DNA from 4 places in the Paenibacillus tianjinensis genome. Region 3 is predicted to be linked to each of the others. Evidence: riboswitches for the same ligand, from Rfam matches in the RefSeq annotation. Region 3 holds a riboswitch; each other region holds the start of a gene.
The links. Region 3 has a riboswitch for cyclic di-AMP ahead of JRJ22_RS08700 (KamA family radical SAM protein). Riboswitches for the same ligand answer to the same signal wherever they lie in the genome.
Positions count from the first base shown of each region.

Region 1: linked by a shared signal. The riboswitch ahead of JRJ22_RS00145 (resuscitation-promoting factor) and the one ahead of JRJ22_RS08700 (KamA family radical SAM protein) in region 3 are both predicted to bind cyclic di-AMP.
Region 2: linked by a shared signal. The riboswitch ahead of JRJ22_RS13880 (C40 family peptidase) and the one ahead of JRJ22_RS08700 (KamA family radical SAM protein) in region 3 are both predicted to bind cyclic di-AMP.
Region 4: linked by a shared signal. The riboswitch ahead of JRJ22_RS12715 (NfeD family membrane protein) and the one ahead of JRJ22_RS08700 (KamA family radical SAM protein) in region 3 are both predicted to bind cyclic di-AMP.

Region 1 is NZ_CP070969.1:29,389-33,475, forward strand. It holds gene JRJ22_RS00135 (HD domain-containing protein) at 1-620, shown strand, start outside; gene JRJ22_RS00140 (TatD family hydrolase) at 675-1,445, shown strand; cyclic di-AMP (ydaO/yuaA leader) riboswitch at 1,644-1,870, shown strand; gene JRJ22_RS00145 (resuscitation-promoting factor) at 2,163-3,317, shown strand; gene rnmV (ribonuclease M5) at 3,468-4,019, shown strand; gene rsmA (16S rRNA (adenine(1518)-N(6)/adenine(1519)-N(6))-dimethyltransferase RsmA) at 4,016-4,087, shown strand, end outside.
Region 2 is NZ_CP070969.1:3,135,590-3,139,676, forward strand. It holds gene JRJ22_RS13875 (AAA family ATPase) at 1-1,424, shown strand, start outside; cyclic di-AMP (ydaO/yuaA leader) riboswitch at 1,696-1,830, shown strand; gene JRJ22_RS13880 (C40 family peptidase) at 1,835-2,305, shown strand; gene tnpA (IS200/IS605 family transposase) at 2,510-2,983, shown strand; gene JRJ22_RS13890 (TVP38/TMEM64 family protein) at 3,269-3,826, opposite strand; gene JRJ22_RS13895 (NusG domain II-containing protein) at 3,965-4,087, opposite strand, start outside.
Region 3 is NZ_CP070969.1:2,028,878-2,032,964, reverse strand. It holds gene JRJ22_RS08710 (mannitol-1-phosphate 5-dehydrogenase) at 1-739, opposite strand, end outside; gene JRJ22_RS08705 (HAD family hydrolase) at 795-1,466, opposite strand; cyclic di-AMP (ydaO/yuaA leader) riboswitch at 1,891-2,033, shown strand; gene JRJ22_RS08700 (KamA family radical SAM protein) at 2,170-3,321, shown strand; gene JRJ22_RS08695 (DUF421 domain-containing protein) at 3,331-3,906, opposite strand.
Region 4 is NZ_CP070969.1:2,868,194-2,872,280, reverse strand. It holds gene JRJ22_RS12720 (flotillin family protein) at 83-1,504, opposite strand; gene JRJ22_RS12715 (NfeD family membrane protein) at 1,526-2,044, opposite strand; cyclic di-AMP (ydaO/yuaA leader) riboswitch at 2,226-2,413, opposite strand; gene JRJ22_RS12710 (P-loop nucleotide/nucleoside kinase family protein) at 2,727-3,323, shown strand; gene JRJ22_RS12705 (AraC family transcriptional regulator) at 3,404-4,087, opposite strand, start outside.

The DNA.
Region 1 (4,087 bases), 2.0 Mb from region 3:
CCCGTTACCAAATGTACTGGCAGGTGTATTTTCACCCGGTGACCCGCAGCTCGGAGATTATTTTGCGGCAGATTTTACGCAGGGCGAAGGAGCTGTTTAAGAACGGCTATACTTTTGGATTCATGATTGATCCATTAAGTGATTTATTCAGGGGTGAAGTGACTGTAGAGCAATATCTGCTGCTGGATGAAGCAATGATTCAAACGGCCTTTATGCAGTGGACATTGGAAGCGGATGAACTGCTGAGCGACTTGTGCAGCCGTTTTATTCATCGTAAACTGTATAAATATGTAGAGATGGAGAATCTTGATTCTGAGACAATTGACGAAATCCGCCGCAGTTTTGCCGGAGCTGGACTGAATGCCGAGTATGACCTGGAAATCGATTTTCCAACGGATCTTCCCTATGATGTATTCCGTCCCGGGGACGCTTTTGACAGCAAGCAGATCCTGCTGCTCGACCGTCACGACAAGCTAAGGGAAATCTCGGAGGTATCGGATATTGTACGCTCCATCAGCGGGATTCACCGCGGCAGATATCATCTGTATTTCCCGCAGGATAAGCTGCAGAAAGCACTTTCACAGCTACCGTCCTCCGTAGCAGGGATTTTTGCAAAATAATACAAAAAAAGTTGGAATTCATCATAGAAATGATGACAGAAAGGAAGCTGCGTTATGCAATTATTTGACACCCATACCCATTTGGATGCTCCGCAATTCGACGAGGACCGTGAACAGGTAATCGCGCGTGCGCTGGAAGCCGGAGTGACTAAAATGATCAATATCGGATTTAACCGGGAAACGATCCCGACGACCATGAAATTGGCGGAAACCTATGATTATATTTATGCAGCCGTCGGATGGCATCCTGTAGATGCCATTGACATGAAGGACGGGGATCTGGAATGGATCGCTTCGTTATGCAGCCATCCCAAAGTAGTCGCCATCGGCGAAATCGGACTGGACTATTACTGGGATACCTCCCCCAAAGAGGTACAGCAGGAAGTACTCCGCAAGCAAATCGGGCTAGCCCGGGAACTGGGAATGCCGATCTGTATTCATAACCGGGATGCCCATGAGGATGTGGTTCGGATTCTGCGCGAAGAGAAAGCAAACGAGGTCGGCGGAGTAATGCACTCTTTCTCCGGCAGCTGGGAAACCGCCAAAATGTGCCTGGATCTTGGCTTCCATTTGTCCTTCGGCGGACCCATTACTTTCAAGAATGCAAGGGTTCCCAAAGAGGTGCTTGAGAAGACTCCGCTGGACCGTCTGCTGATTGAAACGGACTCGCCTTATTTGACCCCGCACCCCTTCAGAGGGAAGCGAAATGAGAGCGGTTATGTCAGGCTGGTAGCAGAAGCAGCCGCGGAAATAAAAGGGATTGATTTACAGGAATTGGCGGAAATTACGTATGCGAACGCACTGGTACGATTTGGGATTGTCTGAAATCGGGAGGAAAACCGGTGAAAAAAGAAGTATAGCCGATATATTAAACTTTTTTAATCTCAAAATGGCTGATTATTACAATATTTTAACCATATTTCTGCGTAAACGTTGTTGAATCGTCCTTTACAACATGCATCAAAACAGGATATCATCTTTTCAGTGCAGTGAGCTGTTGTTAGTGTAACAGTCACTGATTCATGGATCGTCTCGCTGAGTCTCCGTATGGAGAACGGGGGAACCAATATTGCACTGCCGCATGAACGTACATAGAGTACAACACGAAATGCCGCAGACACTATTTGATTTCTTTATGTGGTCTCGGGGTGAATTTGAGGGCAACCGCCGTGAGCGGGTGACCTGAGATAGGGCGTCTCTCTTATGCCCGAACCCGACAGCTAACCTCGTAAGCGCCAGTAAGAGAGGAAACCTCGTGCATAAACATTCTCGCGTATTCTGACATCCGGAGAAGCCACGAAAGAGTCCTCTATGAACTCTTTTTAGGCTTCTTTTGTTTTGAATAATGTGAATGTCCCCAGCATACTGTTGTATAACAGGTGATCTGGAGCTGCTATGCCGAGCAGGCGATCCATGAGCAGGAAACGCTGAAGCAATGCGGGCGTATCCTGTTGCAATCTCAAACTTAGTTTCGTCTGAAATCATTCAGTCTTCTTAGATATACTACTTGGACGACGGGGCTATGTAAGGAGGATGGAGAGAGTGGGCGTATTCCAACCAGAGGTATCCCATGATTCGCAATCATCCAGCAGGTCTTTCGCATTACGGTGGAAGCAAGTGAATCCTCGCGTACTTTCGCTTGCAGGTGTGGTATCAATCGTTATCGCGCTGCTTATTCTGCTGTACGTACACGGTCAAGGCAATAAAGTTATAAATTTAGTAATAGACGGTGAAGTACTGACGCTGGAGACGCGTGAAGCGCTGCTCAGCGACGTGCTGGCAAAAGAACAAATTTCGCTGCTGCCGCATGATGAAGTATCCATTGGCCTTAGTGATGAAATACAAGACGGCGACCGTGTCGTAATTACCCGAGCGCAGAAGCTCACGCTTACTGCAGATGGTACAACCAAAACGTTGTACACCACTGAGGATAAACTCGGTGAGGCCATCCAAAAACTAGGTTATAGCCTGGAGAGCAATGACAAGATTTTCCCTTCGCTTGAAACCGCAGTTTCACCCGGTATGGAAGTTAAGATTGTACGTGTCACCAAACAAATGGTGGAACGGACCGTAAGCTTGCCTTTCCGGGTCATCAAAACCGCAGACCCTTCCCTGTACAAGGGAGACGTAAGAGTGGCACAGGCAGGCAAACCAGGCGCGATCATCCAGCATATCGAAAAGACTTATCAGGACGGTAAGCTGGTATCCATGAGCATGGTCGGCAAGGAAGTTCAGACGGTTACCAAAGACAAGGTTATTGCCGTTGGAACTAAGGCACTTCCCAAAGCAACTGTAGCTGCAGCAACTTCCACCAAAAAAACTACCTCCAGTTCAGCCAAAACTACTGCAGCAAGCAACGTCGTGCACAAGGCAGGCGTAGATTTTGAGTATAAGAGAATGATCAAAAATGTCTCCATGACCGCTTATTCTTCCGAAGAGCCGGGAATTGGAACAAAAACAGCTTCCGGAACACGCGTAACGGAAGGCCGTACTATTGCTGTTGATCCAGATGTAATACCTATCGGCTGGTGGGTGTACATTGAGGGATTAGGGTTTCGCCGTGCAGAGGATACAGGCGGTGCCATCCAAGGCAACAAGATCGATGTATACTACGATTCACTGAGTAACGCCCGTAATTTCGGCCGGAAATCCCGTACGATCTATGTGATCGGACCTGTGAAGCCGGAGCTGAATTAAGGCGGCTGTATTTTGCAAATTAGTGATTAATACGATATAGTGAGGGTAGCACTTTACGAACGGTCTAGCTCATCACTTATACATTCTTTAGCCAAAAAGAAGAGGAGCGAATCCTCTTCTTTTTGTGTTGCACCTGGAAGGAGCGTAACGATGATCAAGGAATTAATTGTGGTGGAAGGCAAAAGTGATACGGTAGCCGTTAAACGGGCGGTAGAGGCCGATACGATAGAGACGGGCGGATCCGCAGTAGACCGCAAGGTCATTGCCAAAATTGCGCTGGCGATGGAGCGCAGAGGGGTTATAATCCTTACGGATCCTGACCATGCTGGAGAACGCATACGCAAGATTGTATCGTCCAAGGTACCGGGCTGCAAGCATGCCTTTATACCGGAGAAGGATGCTACCCGAAGAGGCGATATCGGTGTAGAGAATGCTTCGCCAGAAGCGATCCGCCATGCACTTGAGCATGTGCATACGTCCTTTGAGGGGGCACCGGCTCTAATCGGGCTTGATGATCTGATGGCAGCCGGAATGCTGGTGCATCCGGCAGCGGCAGAACGGAGAATGGCACTCGGCAATGCGCTGGGCATTGGCTACTGTAACGGCAAGCAGCTTTTCAAGCGGCTGGCGATGTTTGGTATTACGCGGGAGGAATTCGAAGCAGCCCTCGCGCAAATTGATCAGGGAGGCATTACTACATGAGCGGACATGAGAACATCTCATCCCCAACACGGACTAAGGAAATCATTCAGCGCTACGGATTTTCGTTC
Region 2 (4,087 bases), 1.1 Mb from region 3:
CCGAAAAACTCAATGATTACTTTAATGAACATTACGAAAAAGAGATGATTGAACTCCAAGATCAAGTTGAACAGTATAAACGGTATTATCATTATCTTGAAAATCAAGTGCAAGAGTTATTATTGACCGACAAGAAAAATACATATTTGAATCTCGATCTCATTTCGCAACAATATGAACTGATCCTTTCGAAAAATGCACATAATTTGGACTTGTTCCAGCAAAAGCAAACTCATCCCAGTCATCCAATCGAACTGTTAACTATTGCGGCTTTCGTCGATGTGATCAATGAAGAAATCGTCCGAGCGAATGAACAAATTCAGCAGCATAATACTTTTATAGAGAACCGAGTGGATGAAGGGAATAAATTGATAACCCAGATTTGGGATTTTATCTGGAGTGAGAATCAGCAAAATCATGAGAAATATGTTCGTATAGATTATAGAACAGGACGAGCAATCGACAACCTTTCTGTAACATTAGCCCAAAAGAAGAATGAAAGAGTCGCATTGGAATCCGAAATTCACAGGCTGGAGGCTCAGATTACGAGTGTAATCCCCTCTGTAAACGAAATGAATCGGTTACTGAGGGCCTATCATTTTACTAATTTCAAATTCGCTCATACACAAAATCAAGGGAATTATCGGTTAATCCGCTCAAATGGTGAGGACGTTAATCAAACATTAAGTGAAGGCGAGAAAACGTTTGTTACCTTTCTTTATTTTATGCACTTATTAAACGGTAGCAATAACAGTGATTTAATTACTGAGAATAAAGTTGTTGTGATTGATGACCCAATTTCAAGCTTGGACAGTAACGTATTGTTTATCGTAAGCAATCTGATTTCCAAACTTATAGAAGATGTACGCAACGAAGAAAGTAATATCATTCAGTTGTTTCTTCTAACGCATAATGTCTATTTTCACAAGGAAATTACGTTTTCAAAAAACCGGCCCAAAAATGGCGCTAGGATGGCGGATGAGACATTTTGGATTATCCGAAAATGGAATGATGTAACCGAATCAACCCCGTATAACAGCAACCCGATTAAAAGCTCGTATGAGTTAATGTGGCAGGAATTAAAGTCAGCCAATCACAGCTCTTCCATCACCGTTCAGAATTTGATTCGTAGAATCATTGAAAATTATTTTAAAATCTATGGTAATTACAGCGATCAGGACATTATTGATAAATTCGAGGAGGATGAGAAGGTCATATGTAAATCCTTAATCTCCTGGGCCAATGATGGTTCTCACTTTGCAGGAGATGATTTGTATATCGAGCACCCGATGGATACAGTCAGTAAGTACTTACGGGTATTTGAAAAGATATTCGTGGTTACACATCATCATGCCCATTATAAAATGATGATGGGAATTGAAGAATCTCTGGGATCGGCTTTGGAACAAACACAGGTATCGTAATCGAAAACGTAATATCAATTAAACGACATATACGGGATTAGAAGACGAGGAGGAAGTAACTACTCGTCTTTTTATATACACCAAAGATATTGGAATATATTACAAAAACGTTACTATTGTTTCAGACAAAGAATGATATTGAGTGGTTATTATAAAGCAAAAATATGGAGAAACAATGAAGAAAGTATGTAGAAAATACGTTAATAGTTAAATTTTTAGAAGGATTGACAGGGGGGCCTACTATCTATTAAAGTGTTAATAGTTACAAAATATTAATAAGTTGCCGAATTTCAGCGTTGAAAACGGGGGAACCATTTTTTGGGTGAATTATTCTTGCATAAAAGGGAATATAGGGAACCTTTAACCGAATCCTCAGCTAACTCCGTAGGCATTGAAGGGAGAACAAGTTTCTGAAGAAAGTCATCGTATCCATGTTGGCAGCCTCATTTATATTTGCTTCTGCAGCACCAGGTACATATGCTAGCGAGGTAACCTTGGACAGTGTTGTGAATCGGGTCGTAGGAACCCCTTATCTTTATGGAGGAACCACAACTTCAGGCTTTGATTGTTCCGGATTTATTCTATATGTACTTAAGAAGTTCAATGTAGATGACCTTCCGCGCACTTCTCAATCGCAGGCTAAAACTGGCATTCCTGTAGCCAAAGATGATTTACGTGAGGGTGACCTCGTCTTTTTTAACACATTTGGTTCTGGAATTTCGCATGCGGGCATTTACGTAGGTGATAACAAGTTCGCTCACTCTTCCAGCAGTAAGGGCGTAAGAATCAGCAGCTTGTCAGAGGCGTATTATAAGGAGCGATATGTAACAGCTCGCCGTGTAGTCAGTGAAAACAGCTATTCTGAAATGGTGAGCCGTTAATTGAAAGTTTTCTGCATGTGGAGTAATGAAGATCGCCTCTAACTAGAGAGGCGATCTTTTTATTATGGCTTTAGCCAGTTGAGTGCGTGAAACGCGCGAAACAAAAAACCACCCGCTATGCGGGTGGAGGGACTGAGGGTTTGACCACTAAGACCATTCCGATAGAATTGAGATGTTCAGGCTCAAAGGAAGGAATGGTCAAAGATGGCAAACAAGAGCTATAGTCTAGCTCACACGAAGTGGATGTGCAAATATCATATCGTGTTCACCCCGAAGTATAGACGGAAAGAAATATATAATCAAGTGAGGAAAGATCTGATCGAAATCTTCAAGCGTTTATGTAAATACAAAGGAGTAGAAATCATAGAGGGACATATGATGCCGGATCATGTGCACATGCTGGTAGCGATACCGCCGAAGATCGCTGTGTCCACGTTCATGGGATATCTGAAGGGAAAAAGTTCGCTCATGATCTTTGAGAAGCATGCGGGGTTAAAGTACAAGTATGGGAATCGGAAGTTTTGGGCGGAAGGATACTACGTGAGCACAGTGGGACTAAATGAAGCCACGGTAGCCAAATATATCCGTGAACAAGAAGCACATGACCAAGCGATAGATAAACTGAGTGTAAAAGAATACGAAGATCCATTCAGTGACAAAAGGAACAAAAAGAAGTAAGCCCGTTTAACGGGTGAGTGAAGATGACAAATAACACTGAGCCTAAACAATGTGTGGTCAGGCTAGCGTCTTTAGGCGCAGTTTGGCAACAAGGGGTTATACCCCTAGAGCAAACCACCCGTTGGACGGGTGGTCCTGATTTGAATAGGCTATTCTTATTCCGTAAGCTTGTTTGAGGATTGTTCTTATTGAGAAGTAGGGTAAGGTACATGCGATGGATTCTCATGATAAGTATAGAAAGGGCTGTCTCAGCGTTGTTAACTAATAAATTTTTATTCCCTGTACTTAGTAGTGTCTTCTTTTACTAACCGTGAAAATGATTAGAATGAGTACGATACTTATTAAAATCAAAGCCACACTGAGATATTCCTTGCTGAGAATCAGCAATTGCTGAATAGAATAAGCCTCTATAATCAGAGCTGGCAGCTTTCCAAGCATAGTTGCTAATCCAAAAGTGACCCAGCTAACACGACTAACGGAACTCGATATATTAACCAATCCTGAAGGGATAAACGGGAGTATTCTTAAAGCAAGAATAAGAAAGAATGCTTCATAACCAGAAGTTTGTTGAAGTCTCTTCAAATATTTATTCTCATTTTTTATACCTCGTATTAAGGACAAGAACCCCCTGCGATAGAGAACAAAGCTAACAATTGCCCCAAGCACTTCTCCGAAAAAGGAAATCATCATTCCGTTGAGAAAACCGAAAAAGGTGATGTTAGCTCCTGTGAGAAATACACTAGGGATGAATGCAAAAATGCTTATTAATATATTTAAAACCAGACTTAAGATAATGGCGAAATAACCACTTTCACCTAACAATTCAACGATGTGCGTAGTCATACAAAATCCTTTCCTTTTTTATTTGAGATAACCTGAGCTCATTATAACAGGTAAATAAAAAGCTAAACATAGATCTCTGATTCTACGTTTAGCCCAATATATGTGCTTATGGAATAGTTCGTTTTTTATTTAAGAAAGTTATAGGATCGCATCTATATCATCAGTTGAATTAGGCTTTACTTCAACAATCATTCGCAGAGGTAGGCAAATGATAGATTGTCTTGGTCTTGATATTAAACCAAAGCTAAAACAGATTTTTTG
Region 3 (4,087 bases):
CGCCTCGTACACGGGATCGGATTCCAGGATCGGACATTGCCTCCTGAATACTGCTATATCCCTCCAGATAACCGAAATAAGCTGCGCAGCAGTGCCCTGTATTTACGGTATATAGCTTTCGCTCAAGGTACGGATCTAAAGAATTGACATAGTGAGCACCTTGGATTTCGTTATATCCACTCATTATCTCACTGCGGGGAATAACCCATTCTTTGTAAGGCTCAACAAGGATTTCAAGCGAATCTTTATTTTTTTGCACAGGTACTATCCGATCCACCATAACATTGGGAAAAGCTATGCAGTGGTCTGCCTTTTCTCTGAAGGAGTGCTTCAGATGAAGATATACGGATTCCTTTAATCTCCTGCTGCTCTTAATCCCATTCTCGCAGGCAAACACATGAAGCGGTTTAGGATTATCGCTTTTAAGTCTGAGCTCTATTCCCCTGGCTATTGAACTGGCGATATCCTTGAGTGCCAATATTCCCACTGCCGTTGTTACAATTTCAGCCTCCGCTATAGCTTTTGCCACATCATCAGCTTCCCCTATATGAATCGCTGTTACATTACTCACTATAAAACTGTCCCGGTCCTCATTGGCCAAAGTCACTTGATATTGACCACGCTTCTGCAGTTGAGTGATTTGTTTCTTATTCCGTCCGACAAAACAAACCTTGTAGCCTGATTTCGACAGCATTGGACCAATAAACCCTCTGCCAATATTTCCAGCGCCAAAATGCACTGCTCTCAATAAGGCGTCCCCCTTGTATTAAGATTCGTTTCGGTTTCAGCGTTCTTTAACCAGTTTTCTGGAAGCAGCGACGGGTAAGGACATGATCAAAATCGAGGTGACTTAAGCTTTCTATGATGTGATGCGAGGGTTCAAACTCCAGGAAACTTGTAATATTATTGGGGATAACGACACAGTTCATCCCCGCTGCTGCGGCTGCCTTAGACCCATTCGGTGAATCTTCAATAGCCACAGCCTCATCAGGCATAATCCCCAGACAAGTTAAAGCCTGATTGTATAATTCAGGGTCCGGTTTCACATTTTCAACATGATCCGACGTCCGTATACACTCGAAATAATGCCGGATCCCCAATTGATCCAGATATTTCTCCACCCATTCCATAGATGAGCTGGACGCCAGCCCCATACGCAACCCAACTTCTTTGGCTGAATCCAAATAATACTGGATTCCCGGACGTATCGTCTCAAGCTCCATAAGTTTACTATGTCTCTGCTGAACAGCTCTTTTGAAATCCTCCTTGTCGATAGGAAGCTTCAAATCTGTCATAAGATATTCGTACGGATTAAAGGTGTTTAAACTGGTTCCGATACAGGTGGAGTACTGTTCAAGCGTCAATTCTACTCCATGCTCTTCGTAAGCCTCACTAAATGCCGTGTACCAAGCCGTTTCGGTGTCGATAATCGTTCCATCAAAATCAAATATGATACCCTTGATCAAACTCAATCATCTCCCTCAGTTTTAGTTGGTTGGGTTAGAATATCTTACGCAAAACAGGGGCGAAGTTCTACAAAAGGCCGGTTTTGCTGGCTTTTGCTTATAAAAACCATAACAAAGGATTTCCAAATACGTCAAGCGCGGCAGAAAGCTTTACATGATATGAAAGCGCTTGCAGTGATGTTAAATTGGCAGTCTACTGACGGAACGAACAAGCTGTTTCGGCATTCCCTTAACTGTCTCTGTAAGAACGTGAAACCCTTGGGACAGCAGGATTTACGCAATTACCGAACAGAAACGCAACTGCCTGGAATTATTTCTCTGTCCCAGGTGGACGAGAGTAACCAGAAAAAAATTTTTTGAGCTCAAAAAATAAGCGATTAAAAGGTGCGGGAATACTTTTGACATTTCAAAGCAACATGGGTATACTTTACCTACGCTTAATTTCCAGAATTTACAGCTGGAAAGCGGGGGAACCAGTCAATTGGGGCGAATCATTCAAATTAGAGTGTAGGGTACCATCTTACCCGAGTCCGTCAGCTAACCTCGTCAGTAGTGGATGGGTCTGCTTTTTTGTAACTTACATCACAGAGACCCTTTTCTAAGGGTCTCTTTTTGTGCTGTTTTGACCCTGCTGGCAGCAGTTAGGCTATTGATACCAAGGCTCCCTCCTTCTCACACAAATGAGATTAAAGGAGAGATTTATTTGGAAAAGGTAAGGTACATAACGGATATCAATAAGATTGAGATGATCTCTGGGCCGGAAAAGGAGAGACTTAAGGTAGTCACGGACAAATTTGTATTTCGAGTGAATGATTACTATCTTTCACTGATTGATTGGGACAATCCGGAAGACCCTATTCGAAAGCTCGTGATTCCGGGTGAAGGTGAACTAACGGAGTACGGGCGCTGGGACGCCTCAGATGAGGATACAAATTATGTTGTGCCCGGATGCCAGCATAAATACAAGACCACAGCTCTCCTAATCGTATCCGAAGTCTGCGGGGCTTACTGCCGGTATTGCTTCCGTAAGCGTTTATTCCGTAATGATGTCAAAGAAGCAGTGTCCGATGTTTCGCCAGGTCTGGAGTATATCGCTAACCATCCGGAGATAAACAATGTGCTTCTTACCGGCGGAGACAGTTTAATCCTCTCCACCCCCAAACTTCGTTCAATCATTGAGAGATTAAGAGCCATTGATCATGTAAAAATTATCCGTCTCGGTTCCAAAATCCCCGTATATAATCCAATGCGTATATCCGAGGACAATGAACTGCTCGAGCTAATCCGGTCCCACTCCACCAAAGACAGACGGATATATGTGATGGCTCATATTAATCACCCCCGGGAAATTACAGAAGAAGCAAAAAGAGCCTTTTCAGCCCTCCATAATGCTGGCGCAATTGTCGTCAATCAGACACCGATCCTTAAAGGCATTAATGATAATCCTGTTGTTTTGGGAGAACTCCTGGACCGGCTTTCCTGGGCAGGTGTTACCCCTTATTACTTTTTTATTAACCGTCCGGTCGCCGGCAACCGGGAATTTGTACTGCCGCTTGCCCGTGTTTATCAAATTGTAGAAGAAGCTAAGGCAAGAACCTCTGGACTAGGTAAAAGAGTACGGTTATCTATGAGCCATTCCTCCGGCAAAATAGAAATTCTGGCAATTGACCAGGGCAAGGCGTATCTCAAATACCATCAGTCAAGAGATCAAAAATACGGCAAGTTCATGATTCTGGATTGTCCCGATGATGCAGAATGGTTCGATGACCTTCCAGGAAATGAACAGCATTGGAGCAAACCAGCAAGAAAAAACGTGGAAAGTGTTATTACTGTCGCTTGTCAGAAACCGACCTAAAAACTGCCACTACTGCAGGGTTGAGTCCACCCCGCTCTCATGGTGGTCTTGAATCACTTCTTTGAATAGAGGGCCCTGTTCCTTCTTGTCTTGCGGCTTCAAGCCAAGCATACGTTCCAATTCCCCGATCGTCACTGGCTTGGCATGCCGCATCAGTTCGTATCCTAATTGGCCGTTGGGTTCAAGGGTAGCGGTTTTGACATCTTTGAAACTCGAAATCCCCTGCTCTCTAAGCCTTATTTCAAGTTGGTCTACTGACATGCGGATAGCGCGGAGATTATGTACATTTATTTGTCCGTTCTCAATAACGGTCTTTGATTTGCCGCTTAGTAATTTCTCAAGCCAATTATATTTTAATTGTAAATATTCAATCAGGAGTAATGACAAAATAAATACCGTGGCAGAGCCAACAGCTTTCCATAATTCATGATTCGCAATGGGTTGAACTATTGTAGTACCGATTGAGATCATAATTACTGTCGTGGCTATGCTCATTTGTGAAATTGATTTTCTGCCCGCAATTCTCAGAAGGATTATACCTACTACCACTAGAAAAGCCGATTTCCATATCCAATCCAGATCCATCACATAGTCCTCCTGTAATGCCGATTTTCATCTAGTATGTTAGGCATATAAGTTTCCTATTCATATTTCTTCCTATAAATTTCCCTGAGCCGCTCTGTTTTTCCCCTTTGGAGGGGGCGGCTCTTTGTGCTGGACAATCTGTTGAGGAATAAATTTAATCATTTTGAACAAATTATCCATA
Region 4 (4,087 bases), 840 kb from region 3:
AAACAAATGAAACCAGCCCAGTACGGCGCGAAAAGCTTTTGCCGCGATACTGAGCTGGTTTGAATAATACTTCGATAATGGATTACTGTTCTTTAGTTCTGCCGAGCAGCCCGCTAATCGCCTCGGTCACGTTCATACCGGTAAGTGTCTGGGTCAGTTCAGGAATCTGGGTCATGATTTTGGCGATATCCCCGGTAATTTTGTTCACACCGGATGAAGCTCCATCCTGGGAAATCACTGTAATCTTATCGACCTTAGCCAGCGGGGAAGCGATTTTATCAGCCAGCTCTGGCAGAACCTTTAAGAATTCCACCGTGAGCGCGGCTTGCGTGAACTGTTTATACGCTTCCGCTTTCTTCTCTAGTGCCCCTGCTTCGGCCGCACCGGCCAGTTGAACAATCTCAGCGTTTGCTTTCCCCTTCGCAAGTTCTGCTTCCGCTGTTGCCAGCCCGCGTCTGGTCGTTGTGGCAGCCTCTGCTTCGGCCTCAAGAATTTGCCGCTGCTTGGCCGCTTCCGCTCTCATAATCGTTGCCTGGTTTTCCGCCTGAGCAGGCTTAATCACCGTTGCCTCCAGCTCCTTCTGTCTCAGCTCAACTTCGATTTCCCGGACGGTCCGGTTGGCTTCCGCTTCCATCTGCGTAATTTTGACCTGTTCTGTAACCAGCGACTGCTTGATTTTATTCTGCTGCAATTCATACGCAAGATCCGCCTGCGCCTTCTTCACTTCCGTCTCCAGCTTAAAGTCCGCCTGCTTAATGTTCAGATCCTTCTCAAACAAGGATTCTTTGGCGCGGGCAGCAGTTTCCGCTTCAATGGTCGCCTGATGCGCATTGGCTTTGGCAATGGAAGATTCTTTCTCCGCCTCGGCCTGCTTGATCTGGATGTCACGTTCCGCTTCCGCTTTGGCAATGCTTGCATCACGGCGGATGCGCTCAATTTCCGGAACGCCCATATTGTCGATATACCCTTTGTCGTCGGTAATTTTCTTAATAGTGAAGCTGACCACTTCCAGTCCCATCTTGTCGAGGTCTTCCGAGCAGGTTTCCCGCATCTTACTGTTGATTTCGTCAGGTGTCTTTAGAATCGATTCAACCGTTAATTGTCCGATCAAGCCGCGTAAATGCCCTTCCACCGAATGCAGGATTATCGTCTCGCGGTCTTCTTCCGGCCGGTCGATAAACTGCTCACTGGCCGTCAGAATAGCAGTAGGGTCACTTTTGATCTTAATCTGGGCCACTGCCTCCAAGTTGAGCTTGATGCCTTGCCGGGAGAACATCGCCTGCGCTGGGATGACATCAAAGCTCATCAGCATCATGGAGATAGTCTTGCTGTTCTGGAAGCCGGGGATGACGAATGTCCCTCCGCCCTGCACCACTCTCTTCCCGCCGAGGCCGAACACAATCATTGCCTGATTGGGCGGAACTTTTTTATAAGCGTTCACGATACTAAGTAGAGCCAGCAGGATTACAACAACAATAGCCGCGATTGTATAAAGAATTACCATTAGTTCGACACTCCCTGTTATTTATAATTGTTCAAATTCTCTCTCAAATAGAGTTACTGTTGCCATTCCTTTATCCACCTTCAAAATAATTACTCTGTCGCCTTTTGCAAGCTGCTGGCCGGCTTCTGCTCTCACCCCAAGGGAGCGCATCGTTCCGTGCAGCACATATTTCATTTCCCCAACCGCACCATCCATTGCAGGAATGCTGATGTATCCGAGCTGGCCCGCCTGTTCATAGTCCATTTCATTCATGCTGCTGTCATACCGGGTCATCACCCGGGCCAGCACTACATACATCAGACAGCCTAGCAGCAACGCAACCACGGTGGAGATCAGGACCACTGCAAGCATCGTCATCCCGCTGAACCGGGTAAACACATAACCCGTTCCGCCCCAGACCGTGACAAACACCATCAGCGGAAGTATGGGCACAAAGCCCGGACCTCCGGCATCACCGCCTCCCACATGCATGTGACCTGCCAGGCCATGCCCATGAAATCCGCCGCTGAGGAGGAGCAGTAGTCCTACCCAGAAGCACACGATAAATACAGTAATGATATTAATCCCACCTTTTAGCACTTCATATCGAATAATAGTATTTAATTTTGTTGTTATAAGAATTTTACTTCTCATACAGATCGACAATCCAACCTGTAGGCGCAGCAAAAAGACCACAGAAGCGGCAGGGCTCTCCGTGGTCGGTTAATCGATCATGGCGCTCATCCTCTCTCTTCGAGGCTTACGGGGTTAGCTGACGGATTCGGGCAGCGAGATTGCCCTACCCTGCCGGATATGCTAATCAGCACTCAGCAAGGATTCACCCCGGGGTGAACGGCAGCGGTCTGAGCGAACGCTGTCTTCACCATTGGTTCCCCCGTTCCCATTAACGGAATTCAGCCATTTGAGAACAGTTATAGTATTCGGTTGCTGATTTGAATCTTACGCCTGCGGCCGTTTAATGTAAAACCTTAAGTGTGGAAAAAAAAGACAGAGAATGCCGCCTCTTCACGAATGAAGGCGTATTCTTTAACTTCGCTCTTAAGCGGTCGATGATTTACTCATGATTACGCCGTTTCTCATAAGCTGTCCCGTCGGGCAATACAAGCTCCGCTATCATAAGCCCGATTCCCTCTCCTATTTTGATTACCAGCATACAGGTAAGTCATGTTACGATAGGGGAGCTGATAATCAACCCGACTCGTATAGTAAGGAGCCTACTGCAATGAACAAACTCGTCTTTTTCCTGGGTCCGGCAGGCGCCGGTAAAACCACATTAGCCAAGGCTGTCGCTTCCCGCCGTAAAGCCGCCTTTTTCGACATGGATATTTTATTGAGGCCTGCGGCAGATGCTATTATGACTATGCACGGACTAGATCCCACTGATAGGGACTCGGCAGAATATAAAAGACTGTGCCGCGACCTGGGGTACCGGATCACAATGGATGCCGCACTTGATAATCTTGGCCTGGACAGCGATGTTTTTGTGGTGGGCCCATTTACGAAGGAAGCGGCGAATCCCGGCTGGATTGAAAACGAGCTGAGCCGGATTGGCCTTACACTGCAGGAGGTTGAAGTCAAGGTCGTGCTGGTCACATTAGCTGACGAGGAGCTGTTCCGCGAGCGGATACAAGGCAGGCATTCCCCGCTGGATGACTGGAAGTTCCGGAATTGGGAGGTCTTCCGCTCTTCACTGGGCAGCCGTACGGTTACATGGCCGCTGCCCGAAGCAAACGTGGCGCTAATCGACAATTCGCATCCTGATCTAGCGGTCACTACTGAGCTCGTAGAGCAGTTTATCTATCAAGATGATGATGTATAAATCGAATCAAGAACATTCTACGGTGCAGTTTCAATCTGGGTAGGAGCATTTTTTATTGCCCTGGGTATTTTACAATTTATTTAATCCAAACCGTGCAGCTGCTTGAACTGCTCAGGCTTCATTCCGGTTAACCGTTTGAACACCGCGCAGAAGTAGCTCGCGTTCTCAAAACCTGTCAGCTGTGCGATTTCGTACAGTTTTTTTTCACGTTCCTGATACATCAATTGCTTGCTCCGGTTAATGCGCTGCTTATTGATATAGGTTACCGGCCGGTCATGAACCGTACGCTGAAACAGCCTGCACAAATATTGCGGAGAAACAGAGATTACCTCCGCCAGCTCCTTTAAGGTCAGTGTCCGGTGCAGATGAAGCTCAATATGCTCCAGCACCGGTTTGATCCGCTCAAGCTCATCCTCCTTATTCGGGGCAGGAGGCAGATTTCTTTTCAAATCCAGCAGCAGCGAGTACAGCAGCTTGGAACGTTCCATGTTCACTTCGAGATCGTTGCCACCCGGCAGCAGCAGCATTTCTTTAAGCGGAGCAAGAAGTTCAGCTTCCCTTAATCTCCAGATACCTGACTCGCGGATGCCCGCATACGACAGCATCCCCCCGGCCTCTCTCCCCTGAAACGATATCCAGGCCAGCTCCCACTCCCGGCTAACCGGTGTATAGGAATGCGGAATATCAGGAAAGGTAATGAATACATCTCCCGGGCCGACAATCTGCCGTTTATCTTTTATCGTCAGCTCGCCCTTGCCGTCCAA